Linked DNA regions of Solidesulfovibrio magneticus RS-1. The protein of the gene in region 1 binds, or shares a complex with, the protein of each later gene. Links are inferred from orthologs where the notes say so. Each region holds a gene or a part of one and is shown on either strand. Other genes may lie near its edges.

Region 1 (8,210 bases):
ACCGCTTGTTCGTTACCTCCGAACCCAACGGCTTCGGGTGTTGCGGCGTAGCCCGGCCGCCCCGGGTCAACCCCGGAACGATCCTGGGCAACGACCGCCTGCATGGGCTTCTTGACCCGGCCGAGCGGGCCGCTTATGCCGCCTTGCCGCCTGATGCGCTATGGGGGCTTGAATCCAAACATGACGCCCCCATTGAGACGTGTTTCGGGCCGGGGCGGGTGCGCCTTCGGGCCGGGCTTCACGCCCTGATCGTGCTGTGCTGGAAACGCGGCGGCGGCCCCGTGGACGCGCGCTGGACCACGTTGGCAGCCGCGCCCGAACTGGTCCCGGCCATCACCAAGGACCTAGGCGTGCTGTTTCTGGCCGGTCCGCGCCCGGCCGATCCGGCCGCCTATCTCGCCGCCCTGGGAGAACTGCCGGTGCTGGCGCTCTTAGGCGGCACGGACGTTTCCCACGCGGCCCAGTTGTGCCAGGACATCCTCTGGCGCGCCGACGAAGGTCGGCCATGACGACATTGCCTGTACCGAGCCTCGACGCTATTGAAGGAACCGACGTGCCAGACGCCAAGCCATCGCCCCGGGCGCGCATCGCCCGCACCGTGCGCCTGCCCGATCCGTCCCGGGCGGCGCTTTTCCGCCGCGCTCCGGAACTGGGACCGCGCGTGCTCTTTTTCAGCGGCGGCACGGCGCTTCGCGACCTCAGTACCACGCTGATTGAATACACCGCCAATTCCATCCACTTGATCACGCCCTTTGATTCCGGCGGTTCCTCGGCCGTGCTGCGCAAGGCCTTCGGGATGCCGGCCGTGGGCGATCTGCGAAACCGCATCATGGCCCTGGCCGACCGCAGCATCACCGGCAATCCGGCCGTGTTCGAGCTTTTTGCCCACCGCCTGCCCAAGGACGCGCCCCAGGACGAACTGGCGGCTAAGCTCGTACGGATCATGAACGGCGAAGACCCGCTCATCCGCCGGGTGCCCGATCCCCTGCGCAAGATCATCCGCACCCATCTGCGCTTTTTCAACGAACGCCGTCCCAAGGATTTCGACCTGCGCGGGGCCAGCATCGGCAACTGCATCCTGGCCGGCGGCTATTTCAACTACAACCGGATGCTCGACCCGGTCATCTACCTCTTTATGCAGCTGGTCGAGGCCCGGGGCGTGGTGCGGCCCATCGTCAACGCCGACCTGCACCTGGCCTGCCGCCTGGCCGACGGTCGGGTGCTCATTGGTCAGCACAACATGACCGGCAAGGAAGCCGCGCCCATCGACGCGCCCATCGAGTCCCTGTGGCTGACCGCCAGCCTCGACGACCCGACCCCGGCCAGCGTGCGCATCCGCGACAAGACCGACAAGCTCATCCGTCAGGCCGAGGTCATCTGCTTTCCCTACGGCAGCTTCTATTCGAGCCTCATGGCCAACCTGCTCCCCCAGGGCGTGGGCGACGCCGTGGCCGCCGCCGATTGTCCCAAGGTCTACATCCCCAATCTCGGGCACGATCCCGAACAGCAGGGCCTGACCGTGGCCGACCAGACGCGCCGGCTCCTGGACGCCCTGGAAGCCGGCTGCGCCAAGGCCTGCCGCCGCGAGGACCTGCTGCGCTTCGTCTTCGTGGACAGCCGGGGAGGGCGCTACGACGGCGGCCTGGACATCCCGGCCATCCGCCGCCTGGGCGTGGAAGTGGTGGACGTGCCGCTGGCCCGGTCCGACGATTCCGGCCAGGCCGACAGCCGCAAGGTGGCCGAGCTGCTCGTTTCCCTGGCCTGATCCCAAAGCTTCCGCAGTGTGGCGGAGCGCATTCCCATGGACGATGCCGCCCCTGTCCCTGTTTCTTGATTCCAAGGAGTCCGCATCATGATGCAGTGTTTCATCGGCGAGGCCGGCAAGCCGCAGATCGTCGACAGCGTGACGCGGAAATGCTGGATTCACATGGTCGATCCGAGCGAGGACGAGATCCAGTACATCGTCCGGGAACTCGGCGTGCCGCTGGATTTCCTGACCGATCCCCTGGACGTGGACGAACGGTCGCGCATTGAGCAGGAGGACGGCGTGCTGCTGCTGGTGCTGCGCGTGCCGGTGCGCCACGACGAGACCTCGGGCGGCGTGCCCTTCGCCACCGTTGCCCAGGGCGTCATCGTCGCCGGGGATCATGTGGTGACGGTGTCCAAGGTGGAAAACGAGCTGACGCGCCATTTCGTCGATGGCCTGGCCAAGCAGTGCACCCCGGAGCGGCCCGGCCGGTTCGTCATTCAGCTCTTGCAGCGAAACGCGCTGCAGTTCCTGGCCGATCTGCGGGAGATCAACCGCCTGACCAATCTCATCGAGCAGGAGTTGCACAAGTCCTCGCGAAACGAGGAGCTCATTGGCCTCGTCAACATCGAAAAAAGCCTCGTCTACTTCATCACCTCGCTGCAATCCAACAACCTCATTATGAAGACGCTCTTGCGACGAAAAATCATCGCCCTGGACGAGGACGAGCGGGACCTGCTCGAAGACGCGCTCATTGAAAACAAGCAGGCCATCAGCATGACCAAGATCTACACCGATATTTTAAGCGGCCTCATGGACGCTTTTGCTTCCATCGTTTCCAATAATTTGAACGTCACCATGAAGTTTTTGACCTGCTTCACCATCATTCTCATGATCCCCAACATCCTGGCCGGCCTGTTTGGCATGAACGTCAAGCTGCCGCTGCAGGACGAACCTCAGGCCTTTGTCTACATCGTCCTGGCCTCGTTGGCCTTTGCTTTTGCTCTGAGCGCGGTTTTCGTCAAGAAACGCTGGTTCTGACGCGCCCCTTTACCGGACGAAACACGGCCCCGGTTCGCGGCAGCGAACCGGGGCCGTGTTATTGTGAACAGACTGCGGCTGCTTCGGCCTTGATCGACGGCTTCTTGCCTTCTGCGCCGAGCAGAGCGTCAATCTGCGCCCGTCCCCTTGAACCCCCTTCTTTCATTGCAGGGGTCCGGGGGGATCATCCCCCCGGCCGCCGGAGGCATTTCTTCCCTCCCGCTACCCGGACATGGCCTGAACGCGCACGAATTCGCCAAGCGCCTTGTCTTCCTGGGTGATGTGGCTGATGAACCACTCCTTGAGAAAGACCAGGATGTCGGCCAGCATTTGTTCGCTGACCACGCCGAATTCCTTTTCGATCTCGAAAAAGATGACATGGTTGGCGAAGAGTTCATGCTGCTGGCGGTGGGCGTCGAGTTCGGGGTAGCCAAGATCAAGCATGAGTTCGGTTTCGAGGTCGAAGTGGTCGTGGAGATAGGCGCGCAAAAAGGCCAGGGCCTTGGCGGCGTCGGCTTCCTCGGCCTGTCCCTGTCTGGCGGCCAGATCATTGATGAGGCGGATGATGGCTTGGTGCTGTTCGTCGATTTCCGTCACGCCCACGGCCAAAGATTCGTCCCATGCGATCATGTGTTTTCTCCAAAGCCTGGGGCCAATGGGGCGCGGCCGGCCCCGGTCTGACCCGGACGGGGTGATGTGAATCAGGGTACGGCAAAAAACCCCGATTCTTTCAGCTTTGCGCCCGTTGCGTGCGGGGCTTTTGCGGGGGATTGCGCCAACATATTCAACTGTCTATGCACCATGCCATAGCCAGGGAACATGTCAAGACGACGCGAATCACCAGAACGTGGATTCGCCCAACGACATTTTCCGAAATGCTTCCCATAAAGCCTTACGGTGAGTTAGACTCAGCGTGTCATGCCGTTTTGACCTCTTACTTGGAGATGGCCATGGTTCGCTCGTTTAGGCTTTTGCTGCTCGGTCTCCTGTTGCTCGTTTGTCTGCCTGCCTGCCGCACGGCCGGCCCCACAACCCCGGCGGCCGCCGGGCGCAGCGGCCAAGCTGCGACCATCCAGGCAGGTAAATCGCCCCTGGACGGCTCCCGCCAACTCGTGCTGGTGGTGACCGAAAGCTTTGACGACAATCAAGCCCGTATGCGCCGCTTCGAACGCTCGGGGCCTGGCTCTTGGCGGCCGGTGGGCGACGACGTGGCCGTTACTCTCGGCAAAAACGGCCTGGCCTGGGGCCGGGGGGTGCACGGGCAAACGCCTCTTGGGCCGGGACCGGTCAAGGTGGAGGGCGACGGCCGTTCGCCGGCCGGTGTGTTTGCCTTTGGTACGGCCTTCGCCTACCGCCCCGAAGACCTGTGGCAGCCGGCCAAGATGCCCATGCACCGGGTCACCGACCAGACGGTGTGCGTGGAGAGCATAAGTTCCCGCTGGTACAATCGTATTGTGGACGAAAACACCGTCCCGGCCGTGGATTGGTCCTCGCCCGACCGGATGCTGCGCCCCGACGGCCTGTACCGCTACGGCCTCATGGTGGACCACAATGCGCCGGACACCAAGCCCGGAGCCGGTTCGTGCATTTTCTTCCATCTGTGGCGGCGGCCCGGCGCGCCGACGGTCGGCTGCACGGCCATGAACGAAGCGGCCATGCTGGCCGTGCTGGCCTGGCTGGACGCCTCCAAAAAACCCATTGTCGTGCAACTGCCCCGGACCGAACTGGAACGCCTGGCCCCGAGCTGGGGCGCGTCCGAACTCGTCGTCCTGCGTCTTACGCCCAGGGAATAGCCTGGAAACAAAAAGAAAATTGCTCCGGCAGCCGAGGGGATGATCCCCCCGGCCCCCTGCAATTGGAACAATGCTTCAAAGGGGGGCGGCGTGGATGCGCTCTCTGCCGGCTGGGAAGGTAAAGTAGTCGAGGTTGGCGCTCAAGGCCGGCGGCCGAGAGGCTAAGGCCACCGACACCAAAACGGCAACGGGGGAAGATGGGTTGTGCAGCCTGGGAAAAGCGGCTGCAGCCGAGGCGGTGCTCCCACCTCAGCCAATGGCTCCAGTTAGCGCCCCGACCAAGGTCGTCGCTTTGGTGTGAAAAGACGGCGCGCCGTTTGACGGTGCGCCGTCTTGTCGTTTTGCAAGCCAAAGGAGGGTGGCCGGGCAGATGCCCAGGCTCGCCGGTTCAGGCGGTTTCGGGCTCCTTGCCTTGCTTCTTGAGGGCATAGTTGAGGAGTTTTCTGGCCTCGACGAATTCCGGCGACAGGCGCAGGGCCAGACGTGACGATTTTTCGGCCTTGTCCCAGCGTTCCCAGTCGACATAGAGCCGGCCCAGGTTGAAATAGAGGTTGGGGTCGGACTTGGCGAACTCCGCCGCCCGCATGAAATAGCGTTCAGCGATGTCGTACTTGCGTAGCTTGCGAAGGACAATGGCGATGCGGTTGTAGTGATGGATCTGGTCGGGCGAAAGCTCGATGGCTTCGTCGAGGTAGGAAAACGCTTCTTCGTAGAGTTCGCCGCCGATGAAAAGCTCAGCGATGCGGGCGCGCAGATCGGCGTCATGGGGATGTTCCCGGGCGAGCTTTTCCAGCAGCGCCTTGGCCTCGTCGATGCGCTTTTCCTCGATAAGGAGCTTGCCTTGGGCCAGACCCTCGGCAATGCGCTGTTCCTTGTCGGCGATAATGTCCTTGGCCGCTTCCACAGCCGTGGCTTGCAGTTCGCCAAGGACATTGAAGAGCTGGTCTGCCAGCTCTTTTTCCGCGCCGGGCTTGTAATCGAGGATGAGGGGATAGATGGTGCGCAGATTCCTGTCGCCGTTAAGGTGCAGGACCGCGTCGGTGATAAGCTTGGAAAACTCTTCTTTTTCCGAACGGATAAGCGGCGTTCGCATGACCGCCGCGATGGCTTCGTACAAGGCCGAGACGGCCGGCAGGGGCTTGGCCTGCTTGAGGAACGTCCCGACCTTGTTGATCTGGGCCCGAGCTTTGGTCAGTTCACCTGACATGCTACCCCGGCGCTGTGGCGCCCGTGCTTATTTGCCCGTTTCCTTGCGCACCAGATTGCGGAAGCGGCTGAAGAAATACCGGCTGTCATGGGGACCCGGCGCCGCCTCAGGGTGGTACTGAATGGCGATGACGGGTTTCTTCTTGTGGGCAAAGCCCTCAAGGGTGTTGTCGTTTAAATTGACGTGAGTCAACTCTACGTCGGACAGGCTCTCGATGTCCACGCAAAAACCGTGGTTTTGCGAGGATATCTCGATACGGCCGGTCTGGAGATCCTTGACCGGATGGTTAAGCCCGTGGTGGCCAAACTTGAGCTTGAAGGTGCGCCCGCCAAGGGCCAGACCCAGGAGCTGATGGCCCAGGCAGATGCCGGCCAGGGGGTATTCGTTGACCAGAAGCGACGTGGTATGGACCAGATCGGTCAGGGCCGCCGGGTCGCCCGGGCCGGGGGAGAGAAAGACCGCGTCGGGGCCGAGCTTGCGCACCTGTTCGGCCGTGGTGGTGTAGGGCACCACCAGCATGTCGAAGCCCTGGGCGGTCAGAAGCCGCAGGATGTTCCACTTGATGCCCATGTCGAAGACCACCAGCCTGGGGCCGGTTCCGGGCCAGGCGTAGGTCCCGTCCACGATCTTGGCCGGCTCCATGGCCGTGCCGGACCAGGTGAACGGCGCGTCGCAGCAGACCCGGTCGGCCAGGCCCAGGCCTTCCATGGACGGCAGGCCCTTGGCCAGCCCGACCACGCGTTGGGGATCGGACACGTCGGTGGAAATGTAGCCCCGCATGGCTCCATGCAGGCGCAGGTGACGGGTCAGCGCCCGGGTGTCGATGCCTTCGATGCCCGTGATACCCTGGCTGGTCAGGTATTCGGGCAGGGTCATGGTGGAGCGCCAGTTGGAGGGCTCCTTGCAGCATTCCTTGACGATGAAGCCGGCCACGCGGATGTGGGCCGATTCGATGTCCTCGGGGTTGATGCCGTAGTTGCCGACGTGGGGATAGGTCATGCACACCATCTGCCCGGTGTAGGACGGATCGGTGAGGACTTCCTGGTAGCCGGTCATGCCGGTGTTGAAGATGACTTCGCCGCCGGCGCTGCCCTCGCCGGTAAAAGTGTGGCCGTGGAAAAGGGTGCCGTCTTCGAGGGCCAAAATGGCTTTCATGCGTGTCTCCGGACGTGTTCGCTAAGGACCGCAACTTGCGGCCGGCGGCAGGGTATATCGGAAAGGGGCCGGCGTAAAGGGCCGGGCATCCCCGGGTGCAGCGCTCACTTAAGGCCTCTTGGCTTGCTGCGCAAGGCCAAGTTCGATCAGGCGCGCGATAAGATCGGCGAAGCTCAGGCCCGCCGTTGCCGCCGCGCGCGGCAAAAGGCTCGTCGGCGTCATGCCGGGCAGGGTGTTGACCTCCAGGAGCCTCAGGCCCTCCGGGGCCAGGATGAAATCCGCCCGGCTGTAGCCGCAAAGCCCGAGAACCCGGTGGGCGGCCAGACTCAGGCGCGAAAGTTCTTCGGTCACGGCTGGTTCCACTGGGGCCGGGCAGATCTCGTCGGCCGCGTCCGGCTCGTACTTGCTGGCGTAATCAAAAAACTCCCCGGCCTTGGGCCGGATGAGTATGGGCGGCAAGGCTTCGTCGCCCAGGACGGCGCAGGTGAGTTCCGGACCGGAAAGCCCTTCCTCAATCAGCGCGTCGTCGCCGTGGGCAAAGACTTTTTCCAGGGCGGCCGGCAGCTCCTCGGCCCGGCGCACCAGGGTCATGTGGATACTCGATCCGCCGAGGTTGGGCTTGACGAACCAGGGCAGGGGGAAATCCGGGCGCGCGCTCGTGCCGGCGTCGCGGGGCACGAACGTCCAGCGCGGCGTGGGCAGGCAGGCCTCGAGGAAAAGCTGCTTGGAGGCGGCCTTGTTCAGCGCAAGAAACGAACCGGCCGGGCCGCTGCCCTGATAGGGCACGCCGGCGGCGTCCAGAAGCGCCTGGGGCAGTCCGTCCTCGCCCGGCGCGCCGTGGAGGCTGAGAAACACGAAGTCGCAGGCCTTGGCCCGTCGCACAAAGCCGGGGAAATCGTGGGAGAGGTCATAGGGCACGACCTCGTGGCCAAGGGACGTCAGGGCTTTTTCGATCTGGACCGCGCCGGAGAGCGAAACGGCCCGCTCACTCGACCAGCCGCCCGCAACCAAAAGTATTTTCATGGATGTCTATGCCAAGCGTTGCGGCCAGGGCCCGTTCAATGGCTTCGGCCTGTTGGAAGGATTCGCGGATGCGGCCCCGGATGTACTCGGTGGTTCCGTAGCGCACCAGCAGATCCTCAAAGCGCGCTTCCAGGGTCACGATCTGGTTGTGCTTGACCCGTTTGTCGCTATAAATGAGGGCCAGCGGCAAGAAATCGACGGCGAGATCAATCTCGCGCGGCCAGTGGACATGGCACAGCACCCC
Region 2 (9,177 bases), 200 kb from region 1 along the record:
CGGGCCGGCCATTTCCTCGCTGTAGATCCAGCACCGGGCGCATTTCTGGCCCTTGGCCCGGGCCACGCCCACAAACGCGCCGGACACGGCTTCGCAGGCGACGGCGTCGGCCGGGGCTTGCCCGGCCGGGACCAGCGTCACCTGGGAGACGATGAACACCTCGCGCAGGTCCATGCCCAGGCCCGACACCGAGGCCAGCACGTCCTCGGGCAGATAGAGCGAAATGGCCGTCTCCAGGGACTGGCCCACCTCGCCGGCCTTGCGCCGGGGTTCGATGGCCCTGGTCACTTCGGCCCGCAGGGCGGCCACGATGTCCAACTGTTCGCGCAGGGCCTCGTCCAGCCGCCAGCCCGTAACGTCCAGGGGCTCCATGGCGAAGACGGACGCGCCCGGCCCGCGCTGGCCGGGCTGGGTGTGGCGGAAGACTTCCTCGGCAGTAAACGACAGGATCGGGGCCATGTCCAGGAGCAGCACGCGCAGGATGCGCCACAGCGCGGCCTGGGCCGAGCGGCGCTCGTGGGAAGCGCCGGCCGAGACGTAGAGCCGGTCCTTTAAGATGTCGAGGTAGAAGGCCGACAGGTCGGTGACGCACAGGTTGTGCAGGGTGTGGAACACCTTGTGGAACTCGTAGGCCTCGTAGGCTTCGGCCATACGCTGATGGCCGGCGGCCACGGCCTCCAGGGCGTAGCGGTCCAGGGGCAGCATGTCGGCCGGGGCCACGTCATGGGCGGTCGGGTCGAAATCGGAAAGATTGCCGAGGATGAACCGGCAGGTGTTGCGGATGCGGCGGTAGGCCTCGACCAGCCGGGCCAGGATCTCCTCGGAGATGCGGATGTCGTCGCGGTAGTCCACGGCCGACGTCCACAGGCGCAGGATCTCGGCCCCGTGCTTGTCGATGATCTCCTGGGGTTCCATGCCGTTGCCCAGGGACTTGGACATCTTGCGGCCTTCGCCGTCAACGACGTAGCCGTGGGTGAGCACCTGCTTGTAGGGCGCGACGCCGCGCGTGCCCATGGAGGCCAGAAGCGAGCTGTGGAACCAACCGCGATGCTGGTCCGAGCCTTCGAGATACATGTTGGCCGGGAAGCCGAGTTCCGGGCGCTTTTCGAGGACAGCGGCAAAGCTCGTGCCCGAGTCGAACCAGACATCGAGGATGTCGGTCTCCTTGCGCCAGTGGGTCCCGCCGCATTGGGGGCAGGTCAGCCCGGCCGGCACGATGACGTCAAGGGCCGCCTCGAACCAGTAGTCGCAGCCCCGCTCGTGGTCGGCGAATTTCGTGGCCACCGAGCGCATCCAGTCGGCGTCGTTGTAGGCAGCGTCGCAGGATTCGCAGATAAGGGCCAGGATGGGCACGCCCCAGTTGCGCTGGCGCGAGATGCACCAGTCGGGGCGAAAAGCGATCATGTTGTGGATGCGTTCCTTGCCCCAGGCCGGAATCCACTCCACGTCGTTTTCGATGGCGGACAGGGCCTTTTGACGCAGTTCGCCGGCTTCCATGGCAATAAACCACTGGGTGGTAGCCCGGAAGATGACCGGCTCCTTGCAGCGCCAGCAGTGGGGGTAGGAGTGCTTGAGCTTCTTGGAAGCCAGCAGATGGCCGACCTCGGTCAGCTTCTCGATGACCTTGGGATTGGCCTCCCAGACGGTCAGTCCGGCGAAGTAGGGGACCACGTCCAGGAACCGGCCGGCGTCGTCCAGGGGCGAGAGGATGTCCAGGCCGTTGCGCAGGCCCGTGTCGTAGTCCTCGCGGCCGTGGCCCGGGGCGGTGTGGACCAGGCCCGTGCCGGCGTCCAGGGTGACGTAGTCGGCGGTGACGATGGGGGACGGCCGGTCGTAGAAGGGATGGCGGGCGGCCAAACCTTCCAGGGCCGCGCCCGGGGCTTCGGCCAGGACGGTGGCCTCGGTCCAGCCGAACAATTCGCGCACGGCGTCGAGAAGCTCCAGGGCCAGGACGTACTGGCCTTCGCCTGCGGCCACTAGGGCGTAGGTGAATTCGGGATGCAGCGCCACGGCCATGTTGTCCGGCAGGGTCCAGGGCGTGGTGGTCCAGATGACGGCGTAGGCCTTCCCCGGATCGGCCATGGGGAAGACGTCCTTGATCTTGGGATCGGTCAGGGGGAAACGGACATAGACCGAGGGCGAAACCTCGTCGGCGTATTCCACCTCGGCTTCGGCCAGGGCGGTCTGGCAGGACAGGCACCAATGGATGGGCTTCTTGCCACGATAAACCGAGCCGTTCTCCACAAAATCGCACAAGGCCAAGGCCGTTGCCGCCTCATAAGAGGGACGCATGGTCAGATAAGGATCGTCCCAGTCGCCGAAAACGCCCAGGCGCTTGAATTCCTTGCGCTGGATGTCCACGAATTTCGTGGCGTAATCCCGGCACAGGCGGCGCACGGTGACGGCGGGCAGGTTTTCCTTGCCCTTGGCCTTGAGTTCCTGGGACACCTTGTGCTCGATGGGCAGGCCGTGGCAGTCCCAGCCGGGCACGTAGGGGGCTTGAAAGCCGGCCAGATGGCGCGACTTGACGATGATGTCCTTTAAAATCTTGTTGAGGGCGTGGCCCATGTGCAGGTGGCCGTTGGCATAGGGCGGGCCGTCGTGGAGTATGTAGCGGGGGGCGTTTTCCCGGGCCGCGAGCATGGCTTGGTAAATGCTGTTGTCGGCCCAATATTTCAGGGTTTCCGGCTCCTTCTCCCTGAGGTTGGCCTTCATGGGAAAGGAGGTCTGGGGAAGCCGCAGAGTCTTTTTATAATCGGTGGTCATGACGGGTCCTTGCGCTTGATTCCAGCTTCGGCGCGACGCCGGAGAAACAGGCTTTTTTAATCAAGGCAGAGCGGAAGTCAAGGAAGGGCGGCCGGTCCCGGCGGGCGGCCGCCAACATGCAACAATTCCGTCACCCCCGGCTCCTTGCCAAGGCGCGCCAGACCCGGGCGTCAGCCGGCGGCGGGCCATGGGCGCAAAGGCCTTGCGCGATCAAGCGAACTGGCTTATCCCTTGCCGGTTCCGCATTTGTCGTTTCACCCTCTAAAAAACCACCCCACGCCATGCCCAAACGGACGGACATAAAAAAAATCATGATCATCGGCTCCGGGCCCATTGTCATCGGACAGGCCTGCGAGTTCGACTATTCGGGTTCCCAGGCCGCCAAAGCCCTTAAAGAAGAGGGCTATGAAGTGGTGCTCGTCAATTCCAACCCCGCCACCATCATGACGGACCCGGGATTGGCCGACCGCACCTACATCGAGCCCATCGAACCCGGCACCGTCGCCCGCATCATCGCCCGGGAACGCCCCGACGCGCTGCTGCCGACCCTGGGCGGCCAGACCGGCCTCAACACGGCCGTGGCCCTGGCCGAGTCCGGCGTGTTGGACGAATACGGCGTGGACCTGCTCGGCGCGTCCCTGGACGTCATCAAAAAGGCCGAATCGCGGGAACTGTTCCGCATCGCCATGGACAACATCGGGCTGAAGATTCCGCAAAGCGGCATCTGCCACACTATGGAGGACGTCAAGGAGTGGGGCAAGCGCATTCCCTTCCCCATCATCGTGCGTCCGGCCTATACCCTGGGCGGCACCGGCGGCGGCGTGGCCTACAACCAGGAAGACCTGGAGAAGATTGCCTCGGTCGGCCTGGCCGCCAGCATGAAAAGCGAAATCATGCTGGAGCGCTCGATTATCGGCTGGAAGGAATTCGAGCTTGAGGTGATGCGCGACAAGGCGGACAACTGCGTCATCATCTGTTCCATTGAAAATATCGACCCCATGGGCGTGCACACCGGCGATTCCATCACCGTGGCCCCGGCCCAGACCCTCACCGACGACGAATACCAGCAGATGCGCAACGCCGCCATCGCCATCATGCGCGAGATCGGCGTGGAAACCGGCGGGTCCAACGTCCAATTCGCGGTCAATCCGGCCGATGGCGAAATGGTCATCATCGAGATGAACCCCCGTGTGTCGCGCTCCTCGGCCCTGGCTTCCAAGGCGACCGGCTTTCCCATCGCCAAGATCGCGGCCAAGCTGGCCGTGGGGTACACCCTCGACGAGATCCCCAACGACATCACCCGCGAGACCATGGCGTCCTTCGAGCCTACCATCGACTATTGCGTGGTCAAGATCCCGCGCTTCACCTTTGAGAAGTTCCCGGGCTCGGAAGACTACCTGACCACGGCCATGAAGAGCGTGGGCGAAGCCATGAGCATCGGCCGCAACTTCAAGGAAGCCATGCAAAAGGGCCTGCGCTCCCTGGAGATCGGGGCCACCGGCTTTTCGGCCATAAACGACGTCTGCGAGGCCGACCGGGACACCTTGCTGGCCGCCCTTCGCCGGCCCAATTCCCGGCGGATGTTCCAGGTGCGCGAAGCTATGCGCTGCGGCGTCTCCCTGGAAGACATTTTCGAGGCCACCTGGATCGACCCCTGGTACTTGCGCCAGTTCAAGGAAATTGTCGACATGGAAGCGCGCATCGCCGCCTTCCCCAAGGACAAGATTTCCCCGGCCAACGCCGACTGCCGCGAGCTTATCGCCGACGCCAAGAAAAACGGCTTCTCCGATCCCCAACTCGCCACGATCCTGGGCCTGCCGTCGAGCCTCGATGCCCGCAAGCTGCGCAAGGACATGAGCATCACCCCCACGTACTACCTTGTCGACACCTGCGCCGCCGAGTTTGAGGCTTACACGCCGTATTACTATTCGACATACGAAACCGGCAAGGAAGTGGCCCCCAAGGCCGCCCGCAAGGTCGTCATCCTCGGCGGCGGCCCCAACCGCATCGGCCAGGGCATCGAGTTCGACTATTGCTGCTGCCACGCCTCGTATGCGCTGCGCGAGATGGGCGTGGAGTCGATCATGGTCAACTCCAACCCCGAAACCGTCTCCACCGACTACGACACCTCCGACCGGCTGTATTTCGAGCCGCTGACCTTCGAGGACGTGCTCAACATCCTGGAAGTCGAAAAGCCCGAGGGCGTCATCGTCCAGTTCGGCGGCCAGACGCCGCTCAATCTGGCCGTGCCGCTTTTAAACGCCGGCGTGCGCATCCTGGGCACCTCGCCCGACAGCATCGACCGGGCCGAGAACCGCGAACGCTTCCAGACGCTGCTCCAAAAGCTTGGCCTGCGTCAGCCGGCCAACGGCACGGCGTTTACCGTGGAAGACGCCGCGACCATCGCCGACAAGATCGGCTATCCCGTGGTGGTGCGCCCGTCCTACGTGCTGGGCGGCCGGGCCATGGAGATCGTCTACGACCGGGCGGACCTCGAGAACTACTTCAAGGTCGCCGTGGTCGCCTCGGGTAAGCACCCGATCCTCATCGACAAGTTCCTGGTCAACGCCACCGAGGTGGACGTGGACGCCGTGTCCGACGGCACCGACACCTACGTGGCCGGCGTCATGGAGCACATCGAGGAAGCCGGCATCCATTCCGGCGACTCGGCCTGCGTGCTGCCGCCCCACAGCCTTGATCCGGCGCTGATCAAGGAAATCGAACGCCAGACCGTGGCCCTGGCCGAGGAACTCGGTGTCGTGGGCCTCATGAACATCCAGTTCGCGGTGAAAGACGGCGACATCTACATCCTCGAAGTCAATCCCCGGGCCTCGCGCACCTCGCCCTTTGTGTCCAAGGCCACGGGAGTGCCCCTGGCCAAGCTGGCCACCAAGGTCATCATGGGCCAGAAGCTGAAGGATCTCAATCCCTGGGCCGAGCGCAAGTCCGGCTACTACGCGGTCAAGGAATCGGTCTTCCCGTTCAACCGCTTCCCGGGCGTGGACGTCCTGCTCGGACCGGAAATGCGCTCCACCGGCGAAGTCATGGGTGTGGACGAGTGCGTGGGACTGGCCTTCATGAAAAGCCAGCTCGGGGCCGGCCAGGTGCTGCCCCAGCAGGGGACCGTGTTTCTGTCCATCGCCGACAACGCCAAGGACGAGGTGCTGCCTGCGGCCCAGATCCTCGGCGAGCTGGGTTTCAAGATCCTGGCCACCAAGGGCACGGCCGCCTATCTCCAAGGGAAGGGCATTGCCGTGACCCCGGTGCTCAAGGTCTTCGAAGGCCGGCCCAATATTGTTGACCACATGAAAAACCGCGAGGTCGATCTGGTGGTCAACCTCGTGTCCGACAAGCGCACCGTGCGCGATTCCATGTCCATCCGGCAGACGGCGCTTTTGTACGGCATCCCGTACACCACCACCGCCGCCGGAGCCCGGGCCATGGCCCAGGCCATCCGCGAACTGCGCGGAGCCGGACTCACCGTGAAAAGCTTGCAGGAGTACTACGGGGCCAACTAGGCCCCGGGTGGCGCGTCATGAAAAAGGAATATTGCGGACTGTTCGGCATCTACGGCCACCCCGAGGCCGCGCGGATGACCTACTTCGGCCTCTACGCCCTGCAACATCGCGGGCAGGAGTCCGCCGGCATCGTCACCTGGGACGGCACGCGCATCCGCGAACAACGCGGCATGGGCCTGGTCGCCGACGTGTTCAGCGAACGCCACCTGGGCAAGGAACTCAAGGGCTCGGTGGCGGTGGGGCATATCCGCTATTCCACCACGGGCGCGTCGCTTTTGCGCAACTGCCAGCCCTTTCTGGTGCGCTTTGGCAACTACAACCTCGCCATCGCCCACAACGGCAACCTGGTCAACACCATGGAGCTGCGCGAGGAACTGGAAGCCAGCGATTCCATCTTCCAGACCACCATCGACTCCGAGGTCATTGTCCACCTCATTGCCAAGTACTTAAACGGCTGTTCCCTGGAAGAAGCCGTCATCAAGGCCTGCAACAAGGTCAAGGGTTCCTATTCCTTGCTCCTTTTGTGCAACGACAAGATCATCGCCGTGCGCGATCCCCACGGCATCCGGCCGCTCATGCTCGGCCGCATGGGCGACGCCTACGTGTTGGCCTCCGAGACCTGCGCCTTCGACCTCATGGAGGCCGAGGCCATCCGCTCGGTGGCCCCGGGCGAGATGCTCGTCATCCAGGACCGCCGGCTCCAGTCGTATCGCATCTGCGATCCCCAGCCGGTGCGCCAGTGCGTGTTCGAACTCATCTACTTCGCCCGGCCCGACTCCGAGGTCTTCGGCGAGGTGGTCTACGAACGCCGCAAGCAGATGGGCTGCACCCTGGCCCATGAAGCGCCGGTGGACGCCGATTACGTCATGCCGTTCCCCGACTCCGGTTTCTACGCCGCCATCGGCTATTCCCAGGCCTCAGGCCTGCCCTTTGAGATGAGCATGGTGCGCAACCACTACGTGGGCCGCACCTTCATCCAGCCCTCCCAGGACATGCGCGACTTCAGCGTCCGGGTGAAGCTCAATCCGGTCAAGAGCATGATCAAGGGCAAGCGCATCCTCATCGTCGAGGATTCCATCGTGCGCGGCACCACCATCCGCACCCGGGTCAAACGCCTGCGCGAACTCGGCGCCCGCGAGATCCACATGCGCGTGTCCTGTCCGCCCATTCGCTACCCGTGCTTCTACGGCATCGACTTCTCCTCCAAGGGCGAACTCATCGCCGCCCACCAGTCCGTGGACGACATCGCCCGTTTCATTGGCCTGGACTCCCTGCACTACCTCTCCATCGAGGGCCTTTTGGAGTCGGTGCGCGGCAACAGCCAGGAACCGCCGTACTGCATGGCCTGTTTCGACGGCAACTACATCATCCCGCCCTGCGGCGAGGGACTCAAAACCTGCCTGGACGACGTGTCCCTGGCTCTTTCCTGGTAGTCCTCCATGAACCTCAATATCGATCTGGCCTCGGCCAAGGACAAGTCTCTGTCCAAGCTCTTGCTCTCGGCTGCCAAGCCTTTTCTCGCCCCCTACGGCGAGGTGCTGGCCCTGGAGATCAAAAGCGCCGAGCGCTCCGTGCGCGTGGACGTCTTGCCCCTGGGCGAGAGCGAACCCATCCGGGTGGAGCTGGCCGGCTACGGCCTGGCCACCGACGAGACCGGGCGCGGCTGGCTGACCTTCCAAAGCCTGACCACCTCCCGGGAGTGGCTCACGCGTATCGCCGACAAGGCCCTGGCCGACCGGCGCATCAAGCTCCCCTCGGCCACGCCCATGGCCATGTTGCAGGCCATGTTGTAGATTGTTGGAGATAGCGAATATTGCAAGCGCGCCGGGCGACCGGCGCGCTTTTTTTTATGAAGATGCCTCCGGCGGCTGGGGGCCTGAGGCCCCCAGACCCCCCGTATGGAGAAAGTTTTAAAGGGGTTGGGACGAAGGTTGGGTTCTTTGTCGGTCAGGAGGTGCAGAAGGCGGGCGTTGCCGCTGGACGGGAACCACTTTTTATTTCCCCCATTTTGTTCCGTAAATTCAAAGCTCTTGGCAGTCTGGGCGGGCGGGCAGGAAAAAAGCCAATTTTAATTTATTTTCCTGCATGTTACCTCTGGCATACAAGGCTGGTGCAAGCTCCCTGTTCGCTGTTCGGACAACGCTTTCTTCACGAAACCGTTGTTTTTTCCGGCAATGCCGCCTTGCGTCCGCGGCGCATTTCCCTTGGATGCCCGCGCCAGGAGACCGCCATGGAACTGCTCGATCTCGCCGCCGCCCTGCCGGAACCCGAGGACCGGCTGCGCGCCCTGGACGTCCGATCCTGCCTGGGCTGCGGGGCCTGCGCCAGCGGTTGTCCCATCCCCGGCACGCCAGGCATGGAAGGTTTCGATCCGCGCACGGCCATACGGCTGGTGGCTATGGGCCGGGAGGCCGAAGTCATCGCCTCGGCCTTTCCCTGGGTCTGCACCACCTGCGGCCGCTGCTCCCATGTCTGCCCCATGGGCATCGACCTGCCGGCCGTTTTTGCCCTGCTTCGTGATCTGGCCCCGCGTTCTTCCGTGCCCGGAACCTTGGAAAAGGGCGTGGCCTCGGTGCTGGAGACCGGCAACACCCTGGCCATCCCCCTGGAAGACTACCTCGACACCCTGGCCGACATCGGCGGCGAGCTGGCCGAGGAAGAATGCCCGGGCTTTTATGTGCCTGTGGACAAGAAGAACGCCGAACTGCTCGTCTTCCTCAATTCCAAGGAAGTCTTTGGCGACTTCGACGACCTCAAGTGGTGGTGGCGCATCTTCTACAACGCCCGCGAGGACTGGACCGTGCCCTCGCGCAACTGGGAGGCCGAGGACTGGGGGCTTTTCACCGGCAACGCCGACGTCTCCCTGGTCCTGGCCCGGCGCAAGCTTGACCTC

Evidence for each region.
Region 2: the proteins of carA (region 1) and carB are in contact, whole or in part, in a solved structure (PDB 1KEE), measured with the Escherichia coli proteins. The link is inferred for Solidesulfovibrio magneticus RS-1 from one-to-one orthologs.

The regions. Positions count from the first base shown.
Region 1 is NC_012796.1:2,284,797-2,293,006, forward strand. The notes cover bases 4,880-7,651. They hold carA (glutamine-hydrolyzing carbamoyl-phosphate synthase small subunit), read right to left. Parts: upstream 6,944-7,651; coding sequence 5,816-6,943; downstream 4,880-5,815. Other genes in these bases: DMR_RS09600 (tetratricopeptide repeat protein), read right to left, coding at 4,970-5,788; DMR_RS09610 (D-alanine--D-alanine ligase family protein), read right to left, coding at 7,052-7,651. Also shown: DMR_RS09575 (HprK-related kinase B), read left to right, coding at 1-509; DMR_RS09580 (GAK system CofD-like protein), read left to right, coding at 506-1,765; DMR_RS09585 (magnesium transporter CorA family protein), read left to right, coding at 1,853-2,788; DMR_RS09590 (bacteriohemerythrin), read right to left, coding at 3,011-3,418; DMR_RS09595 (L,D-transpeptidase family protein), read left to right, coding at 3,739-4,581; more of DMR_RS09610, read right to left, coding at 7,652-7,966; DMR_RS09615 (HDIG domain-containing metalloprotein), read right to left, coding at 7,929-8,210. UniProt on the Escherichia coli protein: Small subunit of the glutamine-dependent carbamoyl phosphate synthetase (CPSase).
Region 2 is NC_012796.1:2,488,323-2,497,499, reverse strand. The notes cover bases 2,746-6,484. They hold carB (carbamoyl-phosphate synthase large subunit), read left to right. Parts: upstream 2,746-3,047; coding sequence 3,048-6,284; downstream 6,285-6,484. Other genes in these bases: purF (amidophosphoribosyltransferase), read left to right, coding at 6,302-6,484; ileS (isoleucine--tRNA ligase), read right to left, coding at 2,746-2,766. Also shown: more of ileS, read right to left, coding at 1-2,745; more of purF, read left to right, coding at 6,485-7,717; DMR_RS10535 (hypothetical protein), read left to right, coding at 7,724-8,077; DMR_RS10530 ((Fe-S)-binding protein), read left to right, coding at 8,515-9,177. UniProt on the Escherichia coli protein: Large subunit of the glutamine-dependent carbamoyl phosphate synthetase (CPSase).